DNA from 4 places in the Glutamicibacter sp. BS14 genome. Region 3 is predicted to be linked to each of the others. Evidence: riboswitches for the same ligand, from Rfam matches in the RefSeq annotation. Region 3 holds a riboswitch; each other region holds the start of a gene.

Region 1 (5,701 bases), 430 kb from region 3:
CATGCCCCGCAGAAATGGATCTGCAGGGCATGCGTGTACGGGCTGTGGACAAGTCTAGTTGCCGGCTTCAACCGGCAGCCAGAGCTCGCAGGTCGCGGTGCTGAAGTCCGGGGCCCGATCGAGCACGGCGACAATGGACGGCCCCACGCGCAAACGCCACGGATTGGACGGGAACCACGCGGTAGCGGTGGCGGCGTAGAGGTCCTGCAACGCTGACGGGTAGGGGCCCGAAACGCTGAAGACCGCCCACTGGCCAGCAGGAACCTGGATCATGTCCAGGTCCTTGGGCACCTGGATGCCACCGGGTACGGCGACACCGTGCAGGTAGGTCAGCTCGCTGCCTTCGCGGTAATCGGGGTCTACCTGGTCGCTGACCTGCAGCAAACCGGCAGGTTGCGCGGAAGACAGCTCCTTGAGCCGAGCGTGCTCGGCTATCGGGATGGAGGCGATGTGGGCCTGGATGTGCGGGTTGGCACCGTTGTGAATCAGCGGTACCTGCGTGGCGTATCCAATGAGCTGGAATTCTTCTCGATCAACTATTCGTGCATCCATGGGACGATTCCCTTCGACGGTCAGGCTGAACCTGATGATTGGTTGGCTTCGAAGGGGGCCACCATTCTCGCGGACATCGGCCACGGACGCGCCATGCACCGCTCGGAAGGCCCGGCCGAATGCTTCGGCCGAACCATAGCCGTAACGGATCGCGATGCTCAGCAGGTCCTGACCGGCAAGCAGATCCGCGGCGGCCTGGGTCATGCGGCGCCGGCGGATGTACTCGGAGACCGGCATGCCGGACAGCGAGGAGAACATCCGCCGCGCATGGTATTCGGTGCTGCCTTCGGTGCGCAGCAGGTCAGCGAGGTTGATCTCGGCGCGTAGCTGAGCCTCGATTTGCTCGATGAGCCGATTGAGAATTCCGATCATGATTCCACCCTTCCCCAACTACTATTCTTCAGGGTAGGGGCACGCCGCCCGATAATCGCGGTTCGATGCGATCAGGCGTTTTCCAGAGTCTTTTCACATGCCCGGGCGACGACCGGTTTGGACGCTGCGCGGGCCGCGGCCAGGCCGCGTTCCAGATCGGCAATCAGGTCGTCGGCTTCCTCGATGCCCACCGAGAGGCGGACCAGATTGGCCGGGATTTCCAGCGGGGTGCCGATCAGCGAAGCATGGGTCATTTCGCGCGGATAGCAGACCAGGGATTCCACCCCGCCCAGGGAGACCGAGAGCTGGAAGTACTCCATGGATTGGGCGAAGGCGCGGGCGGCGGCTTCATCGGAGAGCTGCAATGAGAGGATCCCGCCAAAGCCGCGGCCGGCCGCGGACTGGGACTTGGCCAGCTCGTGGCCCGGGTGGCGTTCCAGCCCCGGGTAGTAGACGCGGGTGACTTCGGGCTGGTCATCGAGCCAGCGGGCCAGGGTGGAGGCGGTAGCCCCGTGGCGTTCCATGCGCAGGCCCAGGGTCTTCAGCCCGCGGGCGGCCAGGTAGGAATCCTGCGGACCGGAGACCGCGCCCCCGGCAAACTGCTGGTAGCCCACGGCTTCGGCCAGGCTCTGCCCGCGGTGCAGGTGATCGGCCACGATGACGGCCCCGCCGAGCACATCGGAGTGCCCGCCGATGTACTTGGTGGTGGAATGGACCACCGCGTGGGCGCCGAAATCCAGCGGGCGCTGCAGATATGGGGTAGCGAAGGTATTGTCCACCACCAGCAGGGCGCCGTGTTCGCGGGCGATGGCAGCCCAGCCGGCCAGGTCGGCGATGCCCAGCAGCGGGTTGGACGGGGTTTCCACCCAGAGCAGCGCGGTGTTCGGGCGCATCGCGGCGCGCACCGAGTCCAGGTTGGTGATGTCTACCGCTGAAGAGGTGATCCCCCATTTGCCGTGCAGCTTCGAGATCAGCCGGTTGGTGCCGCCGTAGCCGTCGGCGCCCAGCACGATGTGGTCGCCCGGCTGAAGCACTGCGCGCAGCAGCGCGTCTTCGGCCGCGATCCCCGAGGCGAAGGAGAAGCCGGCGGCGCCGCCTTCCAGCGCGGTGAGCTGGGATTCGAACCCGTTGCGGGTCGGGTTGGAGCCGCGCGAGTATTCGTGCCCGGCACGCAGCACGTTGATGCCGTCCTGGATGAAGGTGCTGGTCTGGTAGATCGGCGGGATCACCGCACCGGTGTGCGGGTCCTTGTGCTGGCCGGCGTGCACGGCGAGGGTGTTGAAGCCGCTCATGCGAAACTCACTTCCTTGGTGTCGGCGGTGGTCTGGGTTGCGGCCAGTGCGTGATCCAGCGATTGGGTGATATCTGCGAGCAGGTCGGCGGGGTCTTCCAATCCCACCGACAGGCGCAGGGTGGAGGTGTTCAGGCCCGCGGCGGCCAGCTGCTGCTCCGAGAGCCGGCAGTGCGTCATGGTGGCCGGGTGGGAGACCATGGTGCGGGTGTCCCCCACATTCGCGGCCAGGGAAATCAGCTTGAGCCCGTCGATTACCGGGGAAACCAGCGATGGGTGGGCCAGCTCGATGGCCAGCACGCAGCCGGTGCCCTTGGGCGTGAGCGTCCGGGCCAGCTCGTGGCTGGGGTGGCCGGGCAGGGACGGGTGGTGGATGGCCGCAATGCCCGGGTGGGAAGCCAGAGTGCCGATCAGCGTGGTGACGCTGCGCTGCACGTGGGCGGCACGCACCGGCAGGGTCTCGATGCCGGCCAGGATTCCCTGGGCGCTGGCCGGGGCGAGGGTCGGGCCCAGGTCGTGCAGGAACTTGGAGCGCACCAGCATCGCGTAGGCGGCCGGTCCGTGGCGTTCAAGCAGCGAGGTGTTGTTCAGCCGCACCCGCGGGGCGGCGATCTGTGGCCAGCGGGCGGCATCGGAGAAGTCGAATTTCCCCGAGTCCACCACGACGCCACCGAGCACCGAGCCGTGCCCGGCCAGCCCCTTGGTGGCCGAGTGCACCACGATGTCCGCACCGAGTTCCAGCGGCCGAATATTCAGCGGGGTGGCCAGGGTGTTATCGACCACCACCGGGATGTTGTGCTCGTGGGCGATCGCCGCAATGGCGGGCAGATCGGCCACGGTGCACAGCGGGTTGGAGACGGACTCCAGGAAGAACGCCCGGGTGTCCGACTCAATGGCAGCGGCCCAGGCGGACGGATCGGCCTGGTCGACAAAGCTGATGCGGATGCCGAAGTCCGCGAAGGTGTCGGTGAACAGGTCCACGGTGCCGCCGTAGAGCGAGGAGGAGGCCACGATGTGCTTGGGTCCCTGGGTCAGAGCCAGCAGGGACAGGGCCACGGCGGCCTGCCCGGTGGCGGTGGCCACCGCGTGGGCCCCGCCTTCCAAGGCAGCCACGCGCTGTTCGAGAATCGCAACGGTGGGGTTGCCGGTGCGCGAGTAGGTGAAGCCGGCCTGGCGCAGCGCGAACTTCTCGACCGCTTCTGCATGCGATGCGAATTGGTACGCTGCGGAATTGTGCAGCGGCGGCAGCATCGGGCGGAAGTCTCCGCTCGGGCGGTACCCTGCGTGCACCGCGTCGGTTTCCTGGCTCATGGCTCCTCCTCTATTCTCTGCGAGGGAGTGCACCGATTGGCATCGTGCGGCGGCACGATGCTACGCAATAACGCGTTCGGAACTGCTCCATCGTTCCTGGCGGTAGCACCTTTCGGTTTCCCGATGGTTGCTGCGGCGTCTCCGAGCCAGATCTCTCAGCCGCTCTTGATGGGTTGTTCTTCCATGGTTGGCTATCCGCCGCAAACGGTGCAAGCGGTATCCGGCGCCCGGCTTCATACAAGGCCGCCACGCTTCATATGTCGTCGCCTTGTCATGATGACGCGGGGGCCCGAACCCTTTTATGACGCGCAGAATTGAGAAAAACCGCATGGTTTAGCGGTTTCTCCTGAATTTTGTGACGATGTGCCGGTGCTCGATGACCAGGCGTTACGCTGCTGGCGGCTCAGCCGAGCACTTCTACCCCGAAGCTGGCGACCACGGTGCGGACTTCTTGCAGGTACCGCTGGGCCTGGTCGGTGAGCGGGATGGCGGCGTGGTCAATCCAGCCGATCTCGATGCGTTCCTCGATGGCCAGCGGGATGGCGACGATGGAGGGATCCAGCTCGTCACTGATGATGCCGGTGGAGATCGTGTAACCGCCCAAGCCGATCATCAGGTTGAAGATCGTAGCGCGGTCCGAGACCTGGATTTCGCGTTGGCTGGAGCGCGTGGAGAGCACCTCCTCGGCGAAGTAGAACGAGTTGTTCGCGCCCTGGTCGAAGGTCAGCCGAGGCAGGTCTTCGAGGTCTTCGAGCGTGACCTGGGTTCGGGTGGCCAGCGAGTTGCTGCGCGAGATGAAAATGTGCGGTTCGGCCAGGAACAGCGGGTGGAAGACCAGCCGGGATTCGCGCAGCAGCTTGTCGATGACCTTCCGGTTGAAGTCGTTGCGGTACAGGATCCCGATGTCACTGCGCAGGGTGCGCACGTCCTCGATGATCTCTTCGGTGCGCGTCTCGCGGAGCGAAAACTGGTATTCCTCGGCTCCACTGGCCTGCACCATCCGGACAAACGCATCCACCGCAAAGGAGTAGTGCTGGGTGGAAACGCCCAGCAGCCGCCGCGCGGCGGGGCGGCCGAGGTAGCGGTGCTCAAGAAGCTCCACCTGCTCGAGCACCTGCCGGGCGTAGCCCAGGAATTCTGCGCCTTCGGCGGTGAGCGTCACTCCCCTGGCTGAGCGCATCAGCAAGGTGCGTCCCACCCGGGATTCGAGTTCCTTCATCGCTGCCGACATGCTGGGCTGCGCGACGTAAATCAGGTCGGCGGCAGCGGAGATTGAGCCCTCGGAGGCCACCGCCACAAAATAGCGAAGCTGCTGCAATGTCAGACCATTCGTTCCCTGAACCATAGCCAGAGTCTATATGAATCCATAGTTATATCGAGTTACCCGATATCAAGAATCACCCTGCATGATTGACGCATCGACTCCCCCGCGGCCTGTCCAGGCCTCCCAAATACAGATTGGCCGTCATGGCAGACGCATTAAATTTCAGTATTAGCACCACCAGATTCGACGAGAATTACTCCCCTTCGGAAAATTCTCGCACCACGACAAACTTCGCCAATTTGGCACGCGGAGAGCGCCGAGAAGAGAACCTGCGCAATGCCCTGACGATGATCAACCGACACTTCAATTCCCTGGCTCACTGGGACAATCCCCAGGGCGACCGCTATTCTTTGGAATTGGAAATCATTTCAGCAAATGTGCATTTTTCTGCCGATAATACGGACCAGAAATTTCCTCTTTTAGAAGTGCTTGAAACCACGATCGTGGATAAACTCACCGGCACTCGGTCCCAGGGCATGGTCGGCAATAATTTTTCTTCTTATGTCCGAGATTACGACTTCAGCGTGGTGCTTCCAGCTTCGTGTAGTGACAGCGGAGCTCCGGTGCTTCCAGAAGATTTCGGTGATCTCCACGGACAGCTCTTCCAGCATTTTTTGAACTCACAGGCCTACCGTGAGCGTTTTGCCCAGCTACCGGTGGTCTGCATCAGCGTCTCGACTTCCAAGACCTATTTCCGCACCGGCAACAGCCATCCAGTGCTCGGTTTGGAATACCAGCAGGACGAAAATTCATTGACCGATGCGTACTTCGGGAAAATGGGCTTGAGCGTCCGCTACTTCATGCCGCCAGGTGCTGTAGCGCCACTGGCTTTCTACTTCCGCGGCGACCTA
Region 2 (5,701 bases), 480 kb from region 3:
TTCGCCGGACGGATATCCAGGCGCTGCACCAGTTCGCTGGCTGTGTCCCGCTCTTTGCGCGCATTCAACAAGCCCAGCCGGCGGCCAAGCTTTCGCAGGCTGGCCGCTGCAATATTTTCGCGCACGGTGTTGCGCAGGAAGATGCCATCTGAATGCCGGTTCGACGGGACGTAGGCGCCTGCCCGGGCGGCAAAGTCCGCCGCAGATGCCACCGGCCGGCCGTGCAGCAGCGCCGAGCCGGTTTGCGCACGATTGCCGGTGGCCGCGTCGGCGAGCACCTCAATCCCCGATCCCACCAATCCGGTGACGGCCACGATTTCTCCGGGCGCCACCGAGATATTGATGCCGCTCAATGTTCCGGCCACCGAGAGGTCCACCAGTTCAAGGGCAGGCTCGCCCTGAACGGCGGGCGGCTCGCGCCTCTGGTGCGAGAACTCGTTAACCTGGTTGCCCAGCATCAAGCCGATGACATCTTCGATACTGTCACCGTCCGCGAAACTGGCGTCACCGGCATTTCTGCCGTTGCGCAGCACCGTAATCCGGTCGGTGATCTGCCGCAGTTCCTGGAGATAATGCGAGATGAAAATGATCCCTACCCCGCGGTCCCGCAGATGCCGGATCGTGCCGAAGAGCTGTTCAACTTCATCATTGGCCAACGGTGCCGTCGGCTCATCGAGAATCAGCACCTTGGGTTCGGCCAGTACGGCACGGGCAATCTGGATCAGCTGCTGCTGGGCAACGCTGAGCTCATCAACGAAGGCACCGGTGTCCAGCTCCTGGCCGGTGGTTCGCAAAATATCCGCCCGGGCTGCTGCCTGCGCGGTGCGCTCGTGGCGCCAGAGCCCACGACTCTTCGCGGTGCCCAGATACAGCTGTTCGGCGACGGTCAAGCGGCCGGCCAGATGGCGGTCCTGGTGAATCACTTCAATGCCTAGCGCTTCGGCATCGGCAGGCCGGCGAATTTGCACCGGCTGGCCGGCAAGTTCGATCTGCCCCGAGTCCAGGGTGTACAGCCCGGTGAGTATCTTGATCAGGGTGGATTTTCCAGCTCCGTTTTCGCCCACTAGGCCCAGAACCTCTCCGGCCCGAAGCTGCAGGTGCACATGGTCGAGCACGGCGACCGTGCCAAAGGACTTGTTGATGGCGGCCATGCTCAGCAGTTCCTTAGATTCCGTTGTCATGGCGCACCTGATTCACGTTGTCCTTGTCGACAAAAATCGGCTCGGCATAGCTGGTGCTCGGAACCAGATCGGTTTGCCCATCGAGGAACAGGGCGATATTAGTGGCCGAGGCAGCGGCAATCTGCTTGGTGGGCTGAGCGACGGTGAACTGGTATGAACTGTCCGGGTTCGCTATCAAATCCAGGGCCCCGGGCTCTGCGTCCACTCCATACAGCTTGATGTCGCCACCAGTGGGATCGATGGCCTGCGCGGCACCGATCAGCGGCATGTCCCAGCAGGACCAAATCGCGTCAACTTCGCCCTCGGGCAGCCTGCGCAGTTGGTCCTGGATCTGGTTTTTGGCATCCTCGATGGTGCCTTCGTATTTGTCCTGGAGTTCCGGGGTGATCTTCTCGATATTTGGGTAGTCTTCCAGCACCAGGTTCAGGCTGTTGTAGCGGATCCGGCAGGGAGTCACACCGGGGAAGCCGTTGAAGACCAGAATCTTCCCCTTGCCGTGGAGGTCTTCAGCCATGGTGCGAGCCAGCGTGGTGCCGACGTTCCAGTTGTCGCTGGTGACGTTGTTCTTCGAGTATTCGCTTTGGAAATCGATGGTGAACAGCGGGATCCCGGCGGCGTCCACCTTGGCCAAGGCAGGAGTGAGCGTTTGGGCATCGCCCAGGATCACCACGATGGCATCGGGCGACTGGGTGATCAGGTTTTCTACGTCAGAGACGTGCTTCTCGTCTTTGGCTTCGGCTTGGGTAGCGATGACCTCGCCGCCGAGCTCTTTGATGCGCTCTTGGATCTGCTGGTAGACCACGCGCGAGTAGTCGTGCAGGATATCCTTGGCCGCGATGCCGACCTTTTTGCCTTTGAGTGATGGAACGTTGTCGAGCTTATGCTCGGCTTGCGGATTACTGCTTTGCGCCACAACCGGCGCTATTTCCGGCCGTGGTTCTTTCAGCGAGCAGCCAGTCAGCAGTGTTGCTGCCGCCATCGCTGAAGCCAGAACTTTCAAGGCGTTCGGACGAGTACGAGTCATGTCGTCCCTCTCTTAGACAAATTGAACGAGGGATCCCGAACAGAAGTTCATGCTTCTAGACCCGGGAGTTCCATCGAACCTGGCGTTAGCACTACCTGCTGGTGCAGGCTTGCTGCGGCGTCTCGGAGCCAGGTCTCTCAGCCGCTCTGGATGGGTTGTGCTCCGAGTCAAGCATTACTGGCAGGCCCTCGGGAAGGGCGCTGTCATGCGGAGGAACAGCAGGACAAAATACGTCATCTTCGCGCCTTCGCCCTGCCGGAAAACGGGCAGATAAGACGTCATATGACCTTCGCATGACGCAATTGGCATGCCGGAACTGGATCTCAAGAACGTTCCCGCAGGCATCGATTGGGAACACAGCGTGGATCAGGGCACTTCCATGCGACCGCATAGAATGGCCATTCAAGATCAATCGGCAGAAGAGGCGGCAAGTGGATCCAGCAGGCGTGATTGCCTTCATGTTCGGGTTGCTGAGCATAACGCTGGTCGCAGCGTTCCTCGCCCCGATGGCACGGAACCGGAAGCTCGCTCGCAATGCGGCGATCGGCATCAAGACGCGCCACACCTTGGCCAGCGATGACGCCTGGTTCGCCGGGCATCAGCAGGCTGCGCCCCTGCTTGCCGCGGCTTCCTGGGCCGGTTGGGCGGCATTGGCCAGCGCAGCAGTTCTCTGCCTGCTGGGCCAATTCGGTTTCGCCTTCGCCGCGACCGGAACCGGCTACCTGGCCGCCATCGCGTTGCTGGTGATCTCGACTGCCACAGCGAATAAGGCCGCGCGGAGCTTCCCGGCGGCAGGCCTGGGCTAATCCAGCACTGCTTAAAGCAACGGATCGCGCCATCTGCCGATGGCGCGATCCGTTGCTTTCTTGGAAGGCGTGCTGCTAAAGCAGTACGGCTCCCAGGACCAGTACAGTCAGGAACCCCGCGGTGCCCTGGATGGCGGTAGCCACGCTCAGGGTCTTGTAGGCGGTGATCACCGGAATGCGGCTGAGCTGCGAGACGACCCAGAAGTAGGAGTCGTTGGCGTGCGAGACAACCATCGCACCGGCGCCTACTGCCAATACGGATAGCACCATGCCCAGCTCCGAACCCAAGCCCAGGGAGCCGAGCATCGGAGCGACCAGCGCGGAAGTGGTCACCATTGAGACGGTGGACGAGCCCTGTGCGGACTTCAGTGCAGCGGCGATCAGGAATGGCACAGCCAGGCCCAAGCCCAGTCCGCTGAGTGAATCCGAAAGAATCGTGGTCAGATCCGACGCGGCCAGGACCGCCCCGAAGCCGGCGCCGGCACCGGTGATCAGCAAGATCGGAGCAGCGGTGCGTACAGCTTCGTTCATCTGCTCATTGAAGACCGCCAGCTTGCTGCCACCGCTCAAAAGAAAAGTCGATGAGATCAAGCCGAAGATCAGCGCAATAACTGGCGTCCCCAGGAAGGAAAGGATTTCCAGGGCAGCGCCTTCGCCCATCGGGTGCGAGGGCAGCTTCGCAATGGATGCGGCACAGATCAGCACCAGCGGAACCAGGATCGGCATGAAGGCCAGCGCCGGGCTGGGCAATTTTCCGAAGCTTGCACGCAGCTGCTCATAGTCGAGTTCGGAGATGTCATTGTGGTCGTCGCTTGGCAACGGGGTCCATTTGGACTTGTTGAAGCGGCTGGCGTAGGCCAAGCCGGCAAGGGCCGAGATGGCCGCAACGGGCAATCCGACAGCGATGATCAAGCCCAAGTTATCGGCAATGCCGATGCTTTCGGCTGCGGCCAGCGGGCCCGGAGTTGGAGGCACCATGGTGTGGGTCGCGTACAGGCCGGTCATCAGGGCGATGGAAGTTGCCAGCCCAGAGATCCCGGTACGCAGGGTGATCGCTTTGCGCAGCGAGTTGAGCACCACGTATCCCGAGTCGCAGAAGACCGGAATGGAAACGATGTAGCCGATAATCGATAGCGTCAGGTTGGGGAACCGGGTACCCAGGACCTTGATCAGCGCATCTGCCATGGAGATCGCGGCGCCGGATTTCTCCAGGATGACACCGATCATTGTTCCGAACAGGATCACCAGTCCGATATTTCCCATGGTGCTGCCGAAAGCCGTGGTGACCGTCGAAGCCACGTCGGCCAGCGGAATCCGGTAGGCGAAGGCCGCCAGGATAGCGGCGCCAACGAGGGCGAGAAATGGGCTGATCTTCAAGCGTGCTGTGACCATCACGATGGCCACAACAAGGATCAGCAGAACTAGCAGTTCGTACACGGCGGGTTGGCTCCTTTGCCAATATCGGTAGTTCAATGCGCCCAGCCCGCAATGGCTCAACGGGTGGACCAGCCCTATCGGCAAAGCCGCTCAAGGCTTTGCCCGTTGGGCTAGATGCCACCGTGCCACCCCGGGTTTCGGGCGCAAAGATCGATCATCCTGCCAATACTAGGAAAAGTGACCCCGAATACCTATGGGCACACGACCACATTTGCCTGGGTTCGAAAGAGCCAATGTGTGCAAACATCCCACCCTTCCCAGCCCCGGCGCCAGCTCCCCTAGTTTCCAGGGCCTAGAAAACATGCAGCTGGCCCAAGGCCACTCTCGCGTAGATGGCATGCTGGAGTTTCAGGGACTCGCTGGACCGCCGAATATCGATGCCGCTGACCTGGCTTATCCGCTCAAGTCTTTGAACCAAGGTATTGCGGTGAATATGCAGATCCGTGGCTGCTTGGCTCATCGAAGCAGCTGTCGCAACGACCAGCAGGGTTCTGGCTTGTTCCTCATTGAGCTGCATCGCTGGAGCAGCTGCATGGTCCAGGCTGCGGGCTGGGGTGCGGGCGATAGCCACAGCAATTTCCCGGCTCCACATGCGGCGCCGCGCGTGGGATGGCACGAGTGCCGGATAGCCCACCAATACGCGCAGCACTTCGGTTTCGGCCATGAGATCCTCGGCCTTTTCGACAGGCGCGGAGACCAGGAAACGTTCCTGGTCCATGCGCTCGGGAGCGAAAGCTGTCTCACTGGCAGCGCAAAGCCTCCAGTACGCGCCGGAAAGGCTAATCCATGACGTGCGGTGATGATCCTTCGCCGGCTCTTCGAGCGACGGATCCCCCACGCTTCGGGGCAGCCAAGCTTCAATGCATTTCGGCCCGCGCAAACCATGCGCTGCGAGCGAGCGGTCGATCACTTCAGGTGCAACGCGACCGGCGATCAACGCAGAAATAATGTCGCGGGCTTCGGTCTCGCGCCGCGCGCTGCGAGAGTGCTCGCGTTCTTGGGCAAAGAGCAATTGAACGGTCAATGCAATCAGGCCGGCCAGCGGTTCCACCTCGTGGGGAGCTCCGGTCACGCCCACAACGCCGCAGAGCTGGTCGTTCAGCACCAGCGGCACATTGACCCCTGGCTGGGTTCCGGCCGAGCCGTCGGCCTGGCTGACACGGATGATGCCGTTGCGTCGGATCGCCTCTGCGCTGCCGTCGTGGTGGGTACCGATACGCGCAGCATCCGTAGAAGCAATGATGACTCCGTGA
Region 3 (5,701 bases):
CTTCCCAGCGCAATACGGCCGCTGTCACCGCGGAACCGGAGTTTATCGAAGCCCACGGTTCCGCGCTCGAAGCCTTCGGCCACAAGCTCACGCCAGCTGGCGATTCCTTCACTCCGCAGGCGGAAATCGGAGCGGTTGAAGCGGTGGAAATCGCTGCCGATGGCACGCTCACCGCAGCGGCCGAGCCCACGAGGCGCGGCGGCGGTTCAGCCATGGTGCTGCAGCCAACCGAATAGGTCCGCAGGCAGACGGCGGCCCCCGGCAACTTCATTCGAAGGTGCCGGGGGGCCGCTGTCTGCTGCGCTAGCAGGCGATGCGCCTAGGCCTGCGCGGCCATCCGGTTGGAGATCTTGTACCGGGCTGCGCGGTGGGTGTCCTTCACGCGGTCGCCGGCGCCGAACATCTTGTGGCGCAGCGAGCCCTCGGTGTATTCGGTCTTGTAGACCCCGCGCGCCTGCAGCTCGGGAACCACGTACTCGACGATGTCCTCGAAGGTGCCCGGAGTGACAGCATAGGCGAGGTTGAAGCCGTCCACGTCGGTGTACTCCACCCAGTCGATAAGCTTCTCGGCTACCTCGGCGCCGGAACCAACGGAGACCGGGCCGAATCCGCCCACGCCGATCCATTCGGCCAGCTGGCGGATGGTCCACGGCTTGCCGGTATCGCCGCTGGCCTTCTTGAAGGTTTCCACCGAGGACTGGATGGCGTTGGACTTCACGTCGTCGCCGATGACATCGTCGGGGCCGTAGACGGACATGTCGATGCCGGTCCAGCCGGACAGCAGTGCCAGCGACCCCTCGATATCCACGTAGGAGCTGTAGTCCTGGAACTTCGCCTGGGCCAGTTCGGTGGTTTCGGCGGTAATGATGGTCTGCATGGCGAAGACCTTGATGTCGTAGCGGCCACGCCCGGCGGCCTCGGCAGCGTCACGGATCTTGCTGACCGCTTCCTTCAGCAGGTCGCGGGTGGGGCAATTGACGAAGATCGCTTCGGCGTTCGACGCGGCGAACTCGGTGCCGCGCTTGGAGGCGCCGGCCTGGTAGATCACCGGGGTGCGCTGGGTGGACGGCTCGGTGATGGCGATGCCCGGAACCTTGAAGTACTTGCCTTCGTGCTCGATCGGGTGCACCTTGGCCGGGTCGGTGTAGACGCCGGTGGCCTTGTCATTCTGCACCGCGTCGTCTTCCCACGAGCCTTCGAGCAGCTTGTAGACCACCTCGAGGTACTCATCGGCGTGGTTGTAGCGCTCGTCGTGCTCCATCTGGTCTTCCTGGCCCATATTGCGGGCGGCCGAGGGAAGGTAGCCGGTGACGACATTCCAGCCCACGCGGCCGTTGGTCAGGTGGTCCAGGGTGGCCAGGCGGCGGGCGAAAGCGTACGGGTGCTCATAGGCGGTGCCCGCGGTGACGCCGAAGCCGAGGTTCTCGGTCACGGCGGCCATGGCGGAAACCAGCATCATCGGGTCGTTGACCGGTGCCTGGGCGCCGGAGCCCAGCGGGGTGACGTTGGTGCCCTTGTACACGTCGTAGGTGCCCAGCACGTCGGCGAGGAACAGTCCGTCGAACTTCCCCTTTTCCAGCACCTTGGCCAGGTGCGTCCAGTAGCCCAGGGTGTTGTAGGTCGAGGCCTTGTCCTGCGGATGGCGCCACAGGCCCGGCGACTGGTGCACCACGCAGTTCATGTCGAATGCGTTGAATAGGATCTCGCGCTTGTTCTCGCTCATGGCTTTGCCCCCATAGGTCGGTAATCGTGGAAAGTTGCTGGTTTGCGTCGCAGGCCCTCAAGCCCGCTGGGTTGAATCTTCGCCGGTGACGGACAGCCGCTGCGGCTGGACCCCGTTGATCTCGTAGTCCCCGACGATGCGCGCCTTGTAGATCGCCGGGTTATGGGTGGCGATGGTGCGCGCATTGCGCCAGTGCCGGTCCAGGTTGCAGCCGCTTCTGGTGGACGAGGCTCCCAGTCCGTCGAAGAGCTTGCTGGTCACGCCGATGGCCAGTGGCTGCACCACGGTTTGCGCGCGGTTGGCGGCCAGCTCGCATACGGCGTAGCGTTCCTCGTCGTTCAGTCCCGGATCGCCCAGGGCCGCCTCGACTTCGAGTACCGCGCCGATCACCACGGAGTCGGCAGCGAAGGACTCCGCGGAAACTTCGCCCACCAGCTGGAGGACCTGGGGTTCCTGGTATACCGGCACCCCGGTTCCGGTGGTGAAGATGCGGGTGCGCGCCTGCACCGCGTGACGCAGGTCGTTCAATGCGGCGCGGGCGATGCCCGCCTGCACGGCCATGAGAACCAGCTGGAAGATCGCCGCTTCGGAGTCATTGGTCTGCTGCGGCATGAAGCAATCCACCGGGACCTGGTGGAATTCGGTGGTGCCGGTTCCGGTGAGGCCCTGGCCGAACCCATCCCAGTCGTCGAGGATCTTGACGCCGCTGCGCTGGGTGGAGACCACGGCGATCTGGCGGCCGGCGAGCTCCGGGTGGGCCACGGCAACGGTGGTCCAGTCGGCAAAAATGGTGCCGGTGCAGTAGTACTTTTCACCGTCGATCACCCAGCGCCCGTCCACGGTGCTGGCCTTGGTGTTCAAGGTGCCCAGGGCGTTGCCACCGCGTTCGGTGTAGGCGTTGCCGATAATCTGCCCAGCAGCGATGCGAGCGACCCACTTCTTGCGCAGCTCTTCGTCCTCCAGTGCCAAGACGTTCTCGACGAATGCGATATGCGCACGCCACAGCTGGCCTACGTGGGAGTCCGCCTCGGACAGCTCGATGAGCAGACGGAAGACATCCACCAGCCGTGCGCCGTAGCCCCCGTCGGCAACGGAAAGGCGCAGCGCACCGAAACGCTCGCGATTCAGCAGGCCTACCTGCTCGAAAGGAAGCACGCGGTTCAAGTCGCGGTCCTTGGCTGTCGCGGCGATCTGCGCAAAAACGGGACGGAAAATTTCGGCCAGCCGGTCGTATTGCTCATCCGCACTTGGTCCGGGGGTGATTTTCAGCAATTGCCTGGTCGGCAGCTGTTCTTCAAACTTGTCCAGGTCCATTGCGGTGGCCTGCGAAGGGTCACTGAGCTGGTTGAAGTCCAGTCCGAGGGCATTGTGCGATTCACCAATAGGCATCAGGGTTCTCAATTCTTTCCATCGGTCCTGGCGGTAGCACCGTCCCGCTATTGGGGTGGTTGCTGCGGCGTCGTGGAGCCAGATCTCTCAGCCGCTCTGGATGGGTCGTAATTCATTTGTAACGGTAATAAACCGGCGTTTCCAACCCGCGAAGTCACATTTCGTCCCAGTGCCGGCAGTGCCCATCTTCAAATTTCACAGCCTAATCCGCGTCCTGCCGAAGATGAGTTGCAAAGTTTTGCTTAATGTCGAGCAAACCGGCCTGCAATAAAATAAATAACGAAATTTCTGGGCAATGTGACGTAGTTGTCGAAGATTTTTTCATATTACGCAAGATTTGCGTTCAAATCGTTCGACTCGTTGTAATGGACACGTAACCATCCCGAGCGGCCGAGAGATCTGGCTCCACGACGCCGCAGCAACCACCTTTGGAGTTTTGCTCTGCAGGCCGGTGCTACCGCCAGGAACGATGGAGATGAACATGACTCTTTCCTTTGCAGCGCCCGAGGCAGCTCCCGTTGCCTCAGCTTCAAGCGCCCTGGACGTGCAGTTCAGCAACGTGTCGCGAACCTTCACCACCAAGATGGAAAGCCGCACCGTTCTGACCGATATCAACCTGCAAATTCCAGCAGGTCAAGTCGTGGCCATTCTTGGAGCCAGCGGTTGCGGAAAATCCACGCTGCTGCGTTCAGTATCGGGCTTGGACCACCCCACCACCGGCACCATCCGCACCGGCACCCGCGAGGTCACCGGCATCAACGAGTTATGCGCCGTTGCCTTCCAGGAGCCCCGGCTGCTGCCATGGCGCTCGGTTCGCCAGAACATTGCACTGGGCCTGGCACCGGAAACCGATAAGCGCGCCGGCAACTCGCTGATCGATGAGTTGATCGAGCTGACCGGTCTGAGCCATGCAGCCAGCTTGCGCCCACGCGAGATCTCCGGAGGCATGGCGCAACGGGTTTCGCTGGCTCGCGCGCTGGCTCGGCGCCCGGGTGTATTGCTTCTTGATGAACCCTTCGGCGCCCTCGATGCGCTGACACGCTTGAAGATGCAGGATCTGCTGCTCTCGATTCACGCATCGTTCCCCACCACTGTTCTCATGGTGACCCATGATGTGGACGAGGCGTTGACTTTGGCTGACCGCGTGATTGTTCTGGGGCGAGGCGCTGGGCATAGTGCAGCGGGCGTCATCGAGGATCTGTCCATCTCAGCTGTGCATCCACGCCGGCATACCGATGAAAAGTTCGTTGCAGATCGCCTGCACCTATTGCGCCTGCTCGGCGTCGACCCAACCAACCATTAGTCCCGGCCACGCCGTGGGTCCCGAACCATTCGTCCCCTTTGCCTTTTCACCTACACCGCTTGCACGCACAATTCTAGGATTCTCCATGCTTTTGAACCGTCTCACCCGCCGCACTGCATTGTCCGCCGCCGCCTTGATCGTTGGCGCAGTTGCCCTGACCGGCTGTGCTGGCGAAAACGCTACAGCCTCCTCGGATGGTCAGACCCTGTCCATCGACTTTGCCACTTACAACCCGCTGAGCCTGGTACTCAAGGAAAAGGGATGGTTGGAAGCAGCCGCCAAGGAGCAGGGCGTAAATGTCGAATGGATCCAGTCCGCTGGTTCCAACAAGGCCAATGAAGCCCTTCGCGCCGACGCAATCGATGTTGGTTCCACAGCCGGTTCCGCTGCGCTCCTGAACCGTTCGAACGGTGCACCCATCAAGACCATCGCACTGTATTCGCAGCCGGAATGGGCGGCCCTGGTAGTGGATAAGGACTCGAAAATCGAGTCCGTTGAAGATCTCGCTGGCAAGACCGTGGCCGCTACAAAGGGCACCGACCCATACTTCTTCCTGCTGCAGGCGCTGGAATCCGCGGGCTTGAGTGAAGCTGACATCAAGCTGCAGAACCTCCAGCATGCCGATGGACGTACCGCCCTGGCCAACGGCTCGGTTGATGCCTGGAGCGGTTTGGATCCGATCATGGCCGCTGCCGAAAAAGACGGCGCGCAACTGGTTTACCGGAACTTGGATTTCAACACCTACGGTGCGCTGAACGCTCGCGAAGACTTCATTGAGCAGAGCCCCGAACTCGCCCAGCTCGTTGTCGATGCCTACGAAAAGGCTCGTGGCTGGGCAGCTGACAATCCCGAGGAAACCGCAGAAATCCTGGCCGACGTAGCAGGGCTCGAACCAGGAGTTGCTGCCACCGTGATTGAGGAACGCTCCAATCTGGACGTTCCGGCAGTTCCCGACGCCAAATTCACTGGAGTCCTGAGCAAGATTGCTCCCACGCTGGTCGCTAGCCGCGATGTCTCGGAGCAGGAATCCGTTGATGAAGCTCTGGAAACCCTCATCGATGACCAGTTTGCCGTCAAGGCAGACGCAACAAAGATCTCCGGAGAGTAACCAGCCATGAGCCCCACTAACGTGGCTGGAACCCGCGGAAGCCAAACACCTGCCAAGCAGAAGGCCAGCATGGCCGCAACGATCCTGCGTGCCCCGAAATGGCTGCTTGCGCTGGTCTTGCCGCTGACCACCCTGGCTGTGTGGCAATTTGTCACCGTTACCGGAATCGTTGCTCCGT
Region 4 (5,701 bases), 960 kb from region 3:
ACCCAGCTCCGCGTGCGTACCAGATTGTTCTCCAAGCAATTGAAGAGGATCTGCGCAAGGAGAAGCTCTCCGTTGGAGACCAGCTTCCCGGCGAGCGTGCGCTCGCGGAGCAGCATGGGATCTCGCGGGCCTCGGTCCGCGATGCCATCCGCATCCTTGATGTGATGGGCATTATCAAGACTTCAACCGGCTCCGGGCCCAACTCCGGAGCGGTGATCATCTCCAACCCCTCGGCTGGCATTTCGCAGGCATTGCGCCTGCATCTGGCGGCCAAGGGGATCAACGTCCGCGAGATCGTCGAATCTCGCATCTTGCTGGAAACCTGGGCAGCGCAAATGACGCCGCGCGATCCAATCCATGCCCAGCAGGTCATTGACCGCACCGCGGTGCTGATCATGCGCATGGACGACGCGCAGCTCTCGCGCGAGGCCTTCCACCGCATTGATGCGGAGTTCCACGTGCTCCTGGCCTCCATGGCCGGCAACGCGGTCGTGGAATCGATGATGGAATCGCTGCGCAACTCGATCAGCGACTATGTTTCCGAATCGGTGCCCAGCGACGAGGCCTGGCAGCCGGTGGTGCGCGTCTTGCGCCGACAGCACAAGGCCATCCACCACGCGTTTGCCACCGGGCAGCGCGAGCGCGCAGCCCAGCTGCTCGAAGAACACATCAACTGGTTCTACTCGCAGACCCGCTAGATCCGGCAGGATAGTTTTCAAATAAATAAGTCGGACTTTATGGCCCCTCGCACCTCTTATATCTGATATGTTTTTGGGGAAGCGACGGGGCTACTTTTTCGGATACAGCAGCCGGTACATACCGCTGGTGAGTTCCCGTCGATGAACCATCGACACTTCATGCGAGGGAACTCATGAGCCAACTTTTTGACCTGACCGGACGACTGGCCCTGGTGACCGGGTCCTCCCGCGGTATTGGCCGCGAACTTGCCCGTGCCCTGGCCGATGCCGGAGCCACCATCATCCTGCACGGCCGCGATGCGCAACGCTTGGCCGAAACTGTCGCCGAATTCGGCACCCGCTATGGCGCCGAAAGAATCCATAGCGTCTGCTTCGATGTCACCGATGATGCCGCCGTGCGCGAGAACATTGCCGCCATTGAAAAGACCATCGGCCCCATCCGCATATTGGTGAACAACGCCGGTATCCAACACCGCGTTCCGATGCTGGAATTGGAAGTATCCGACTGGCAGCGTGTGATTGACACGAACCTCACCAGCGCATTCCTGGTAGGCCGAGAGGTCGCACGCTCCATGGTGCAGCGTGGCGAAGGCAAGATCATCAACATCTGCTCGGTGCAAACCGACTTGGCCCGCCCCACCATCTCCGCCTATAGTGCGGCCAAGGGAGGCCTGCGCAATCTCACCCGCGCCATGACCGCCGAATGGGCTGGTTCGGGACTGCAAATCAACGGCATCGCACCGGGCTACATCCACACCGAGATGACGCAGAATCTGGTGGATGACGAGAAATTCAATTCCTGGATTCTGGGCCGCACCCCGGCTGCCCGTTGGGGAACTGTCGAGGATCTGGCCGGACCAGCAGTCTGGTTGGCCTCGGATGGATCGAACTACGTGAACGGGCAGACCATTTTCATCGACGGAGGCATGAGCGTTGTCGTCTAATTCCCTCGCCACCAGCACGTTGGCCGTCGTGGCCCATGCAGCCGATGATTTGCGTATTGAACAAATCGAGCTGGCAGCGCCGCGAGCAGATGAAGCACGCGTTGCCATCGCTTACGGCGGTATCTGCGGATCAGACTTGCATTACTGGAGCCACGGCGCCGCCGGGGAATCGATCCTCAAGGCTCCAATGGTTCTCGGGCATGAAATCGTCGGGACCGTCATGCAGGCCGCCGCTGACGGCAGCGGGCCGGCAGCCGGAACCAAAGTCGCCGTGCACCCGGCAACACCAGGCGAGACCGGGGAACCCTACCCGGCCGACCGCCCGAATCTTTCCCCGGGGTGCACCTATCTGGGCTCGGCCGCCCGCTACCCGCACACCGAGGGCGCATTCGCCCGCGAAGTGAACCTGCCATCACGCATGCTGCGTGAGCTGCCTGCTGGCTTAGCACTGCGTGATGCGGCACTGGCAGAACCGGCTGCGGTTGCTTGGCATGCGGTGTCGCGCGCCGGTGAAGTCGCCGGCAAGAAGGCGCTGGTTATTGGTGCTGGGCCGATCGGAGCTCTCGCTGTAGCAGTGCTCAAGCGTGCCGGAGCCAAAGAAATCATCGCAGTGGACATGCACGAGAAGCCGTTGGAAATCGCCGGGAAACTCGGTGCCACTTCAACTTTGCGCGCCGATGACCAGGAAGCTCTTGCCCAGGTGGGCGCGGACGTGGTGATCGAGGCCAGCGGCAACTTCCGCGGGTTGGCCTCCGCCGTGCGCGGTGCCGTGCGCGGCGGTCGAGTGGTCATGGTCGGGTTGCTGCCCTCAGGAGAACAACCCGCACTCATTTCGCTGGCTATTACCCGCGAGCTGGAACTGGTTGGTTCCTTCCGCTTCAACGACGAAATCGACCATGTGCTTGCTGCCCTGGCCGACGGTTCACTGCAGGTTTCCGAGGCGGTAACCCACGAGTTCCCGGTCGCCGATGCGCTTGAAGCCTTCGAAACGGCCAAGGATTCGGCTCGCTCCGGCAAAGTCCTGCTGAACTTCCTGGGGCAATAGTTGGCTTCAGCTAGAAGTGCACCGCGGCGGCCCCTGAAGTCGGGGGCCGCCGCGGTGCTTTTTAGTTCAGCGAACTCTAGTTGATCTCTGTGATGCTCACCGCGGTTGTCACCGGCACCGGATTGGCGAAGAGGTCCAGCACTGGGCAGTGGGCATCCACTGCGCGGCGCAGTTCTTCATAGCGTTCAGCTGATTCCGGTCCGGCAATCCGGATGTCCAGATCCACCGACGAGAAGCCGGGGCGGATGGTCTGGTCGATGCCGAAGAGTCCGCGGACATCGAGGTGGCCATTGGCCTGGATCTTCACGTCGTCCACCTGGATGCCGAGATTCTGCGCGTACAAGCGGTAGACCACAACCTGGCAGGAGATGAGCGCTCCGAGCGCGTATTCCACGGGGCTTGCGGCCAGGTCGCTGCCGCCCAGGCCAGCTGGCTCGTCGACCTGGAAGGTGTGCTTGCCCGAGACAATGTTGCTGGCTACCGAATCGAAGCCTTCGCCCTCCACAGTGAAAGTCAATTGGGCACTTTGCGGGGCAGCCGAAATTCGTTCGCCCCAGCCCTTGCCTGCTTCCTGCAGGCGCTGTGCGCGGTCTTCGGATACGGTTGGGGCAGATGCTGCATTAGTCATGGGGAATTGATCCCCTTTCTGGCGCAAGGGGCGCCATCGCTTACGCATCTTGGCTGTCAAGATGCGTCGAATCTTCACCTGGGGCACCCCGCACAATGACGCAGGAGGGTTGCCGTCCACTCAGCCAGGGCTCAAAGAGTGGAACTCGTGATTCAGTGATTAATTTCTATCGGTTGCAGGGCCCGCGGGTAAAGGGCAGAAGTAACTTTTCGTCACCGGGCATCTTGCTTTCCGGCTCGCTAAGATGGAATCTAGCTCTCGGGCGCCCACTGCACGAACAATGAACGGCGAGTATGGAATTCCAGCTGACACTTTCTGCGGCCCAGACCTTGGTGACCGAATCCGAATACAACCTGGGCCAATTCCTGTGTGATTCCGGAAAAGTGCAGATCGCCAACCGGGTAATGCAACCGGGATCTACCCGCATCTCCGGTGTGGTGCTGCGCGAATCGGTGATGGCCCAATTGGAAATCACCGAGGGCAATATCAGCTTCACCAGCTTCTGCGGGAAGCATCCGGGGGTTCAGTCCTGTGAAGATGTCGCCGCCTTGCTCATCGAGGTCACCACCGAAGAAGACCAAGGCTTCTTCGTCTCCGACTCCGGGGTGGATCCCCACGCATGGAAACGCAATAGCAAGCCGCAGTGGGAACGTACCCTTGACCGTCTGCTTCCAGTCATTTCCGATGAGCCGCTGGCTGCCGAAGAACCGCTGGGATTGATCCTGAAAGTGGTCAGCGAACCCCGTTATGGCGGCGAGGACGCGCTGACCTTGCAGGCACGCCCGGCCCGCCAGGGAACCAAGAGCCCCTGGATCCAAACCGGGATCAGCTGGCGCAATGTTGCTTTTGATGCGCGGTTCTCCAAGAAGCAGCGTCGTGCGGTCGTTGAACTGGACCGGTTGCGTGAACACGTTGAACAAGATACTTATCGCCATTCGTGGGATCCCAAGGAGTGGATCTCCTTGATGGATCTTCCAGGCCAGGACCTGCTGGATGCGTTCGAAGCCCTGCGTGAAGCTGGAGTGCAGATCGTCAACGGTGGTTCTACGGCCAAGGCCCCGGTGGAGTTCAGCGAGCAACCAGCCATGGCACACGTGGATGTGCGTCGCGGTGAACATGGCCTGAGCATGGAAGGGAAGCTGCGCGGGCCGAGCGAAGAGCACGTCTACCTCTTGCCCATAGGCACGCCGCCGACCTTGTTGGCTTACGCGTCCAGCCCCTTGCCGAAGGCCAAGGAAATCGGTTTGGCCCGGTTCGCTGAACCGGTCACGAAGGAACTGGCCACATTTATTGAATCCGGTGCGCAATCCATCCCGCAGGAGGGAGTTGAGCTTTTCGAGCGCCAGCACCTGGACCGATTGCGCCTGATGGCACCGTTGAAGAGCGAGGATGACAGCTACAGCATCCCTGTTCCAGCACGCCCCAGCCTCAAGCTGTCCCTGGAGAGCATCCGAACTCCGCTGACCGTGAGCTATTCCTGGGAGTACGCCTCCGCGGGCCCCCGCCAGTATGCCGTGGAAAAGGAAATTGCTGCTTCGGTGCAGGACAAGCTCGGCGCGCAGGCTTTCTTGGGGCAACTGACCTCTTCAGGAATCTTCCCGCCGAAGGAATTCAGCACCTCCGAATCCATCGATTTCTTGGTCTACGCATTGCCGCTATTGGCAGAGCATCCCGATGTGGTCGTTGAAGAGCAGAACAGGCTGCCGAAGTACCGGATCAGCCACGCGCCGGCCGCTGTCAGTGTCGAAGCCGGCGAAAGCACGGGGGACTGGTTCGACTTGTCTGTGGAAGTGCTCCTGGACGAGACCAAGGTCCCGTTCCCACTGCTGCTGGAGGCCTTGACCAAGCAAGATGAGTATCTCGTCCTCGATGACCTTACGGTGATCCCGATTGATGGTGCAGATTTCACGCAGCTGCGCCAGCTGATATCAGAGGCCGGGGAGCTGGGCACGGTGCAGGGCGATACGATCCGCATCCATAAGTTGAGCATCGACTGGTGGCAAGAACTGGTGGATCTGGGCATTATCGAAGCCCAGCACAACCAGTGGCTGCAGACCATGAAGGCGCTGCAAAGCGGTGAAGAAATGCAGCCGGTCCAGCTAGCGGAAACGTTCAACGCTGAACTGCGCCCGTATCAGGGCCACGGCCTATCCTGGCTCAACTTCTTGCGTACCCATGATCTCGGTGGCGTCCTTGCCGACGATATGGGTCTGGGCAAGACCGTCCAGCTGCTGGCTTGCCTTGAACAAGCGCGCGTCGAGGATCCTGCACAGAAATTCCTGGTGCTGGCTCCTACCTCGGTGGTGGGTAACTGGATCAATGAGGCGCAGCGATTTGCGCCGCAGATGAGCGTCACCGGCATTACTTCAACAGCTAGAAAGAGCGG

Evidence for each region. Region 3 has a riboswitch for S-adenosylmethionine ahead of AC1Z36_RS01285 (acyl-CoA dehydrogenase family protein). Riboswitches for the same ligand answer to the same signal wherever they lie in the genome.
Region 1: another riboswitch for S-adenosylmethionine. It lies ahead of AC1Z36_RS17115 (O-acetylhomoserine aminocarboxypropyltransferase/cysteine synthase family protein); the one in region 3 lies ahead of AC1Z36_RS01285 (acyl-CoA dehydrogenase family protein).
Region 2: another riboswitch for S-adenosylmethionine. It lies ahead of AC1Z36_RS03580 (substrate-binding domain-containing protein); the one in region 3 lies ahead of AC1Z36_RS01285 (acyl-CoA dehydrogenase family protein).
Region 4: another riboswitch for S-adenosylmethionine. It lies ahead of AC1Z36_RS05850 (OsmC family protein); the one in region 3 lies ahead of AC1Z36_RS01285 (acyl-CoA dehydrogenase family protein).

The regions. Positions count from the first base shown of each region.
Region 1 is NZ_CM167801.1:3,636,115-3,641,815, forward strand. It holds gene AC1Z36_RS17105 (AraC family transcriptional regulator) at 55-924, opposite strand; gene AC1Z36_RS17110 (cystathionine gamma-synthase) at 996-2,216, opposite strand; gene AC1Z36_RS17115 (O-acetylhomoserine aminocarboxypropyltransferase/cysteine synthase family protein) at 2,213-3,526, opposite strand; SAM riboswitch class I at 3,611-3,701, opposite strand; gene AC1Z36_RS17120 (LysR family transcriptional regulator) at 3,930-4,871, opposite strand; gene AC1Z36_RS17125 (DUF1852 domain-containing protein) at 4,994-5,701, shown strand, end outside.
Region 2 is NZ_CM167801.1:750,996-756,696, reverse strand. It holds gene AC1Z36_RS03585 (sugar ABC transporter ATP-binding protein) at 1-1,181, opposite strand, end outside; gene AC1Z36_RS03580 (substrate-binding domain-containing protein) at 1,165-2,205, opposite strand; SAM riboswitch class I at 2,273-2,362, opposite strand; gene AC1Z36_RS03575 (SdpI family protein) at 2,637-3,011, shown strand; gene AC1Z36_RS03570 (GntP family permease) at 3,087-4,448, opposite strand; gene AC1Z36_RS03565 (CdaR family transcriptional regulator) at 4,741-5,701, opposite strand, start outside.
Region 3 is NZ_CM167801.1:270,311-276,011, forward strand. It holds gene ggt (gamma-glutamyltransferase) at 1-236, shown strand, start outside; gene AC1Z36_RS01280 (LLM class flavin-dependent oxidoreductase) at 320-1,723, opposite strand; gene AC1Z36_RS01285 (acyl-CoA dehydrogenase family protein) at 1,781-3,112, opposite strand; SAM riboswitch class I at 3,128-3,219, opposite strand; SAM riboswitch class I at 3,487-3,588, shown strand; gene AC1Z36_RS01290 (ABC transporter ATP-binding protein) at 3,594-4,415, shown strand; gene AC1Z36_RS01295 (aliphatic sulfonate ABC transporter substrate-binding protein) at 4,501-5,523, shown strand; gene AC1Z36_RS01300 (ABC transporter permease) at 5,593-5,701, shown strand, end outside.
Region 4 is NZ_CM167801.1:1,226,580-1,232,280, forward strand. It holds gene AC1Z36_RS05835 (FadR/GntR family transcriptional regulator) at 1-698, shown strand, start outside; gene AC1Z36_RS05840 (SDR family oxidoreductase) at 872-1,642, shown strand; gene AC1Z36_RS05845 (L-idonate 5-dehydrogenase) at 1,632-2,687, shown strand; gene AC1Z36_RS05850 (OsmC family protein) at 2,764-3,315, opposite strand; SAM riboswitch class IV at 3,347-3,468, opposite strand; gene AC1Z36_RS05855 (DEAD/DEAH box helicase) at 3,609-5,701, shown strand, end outside.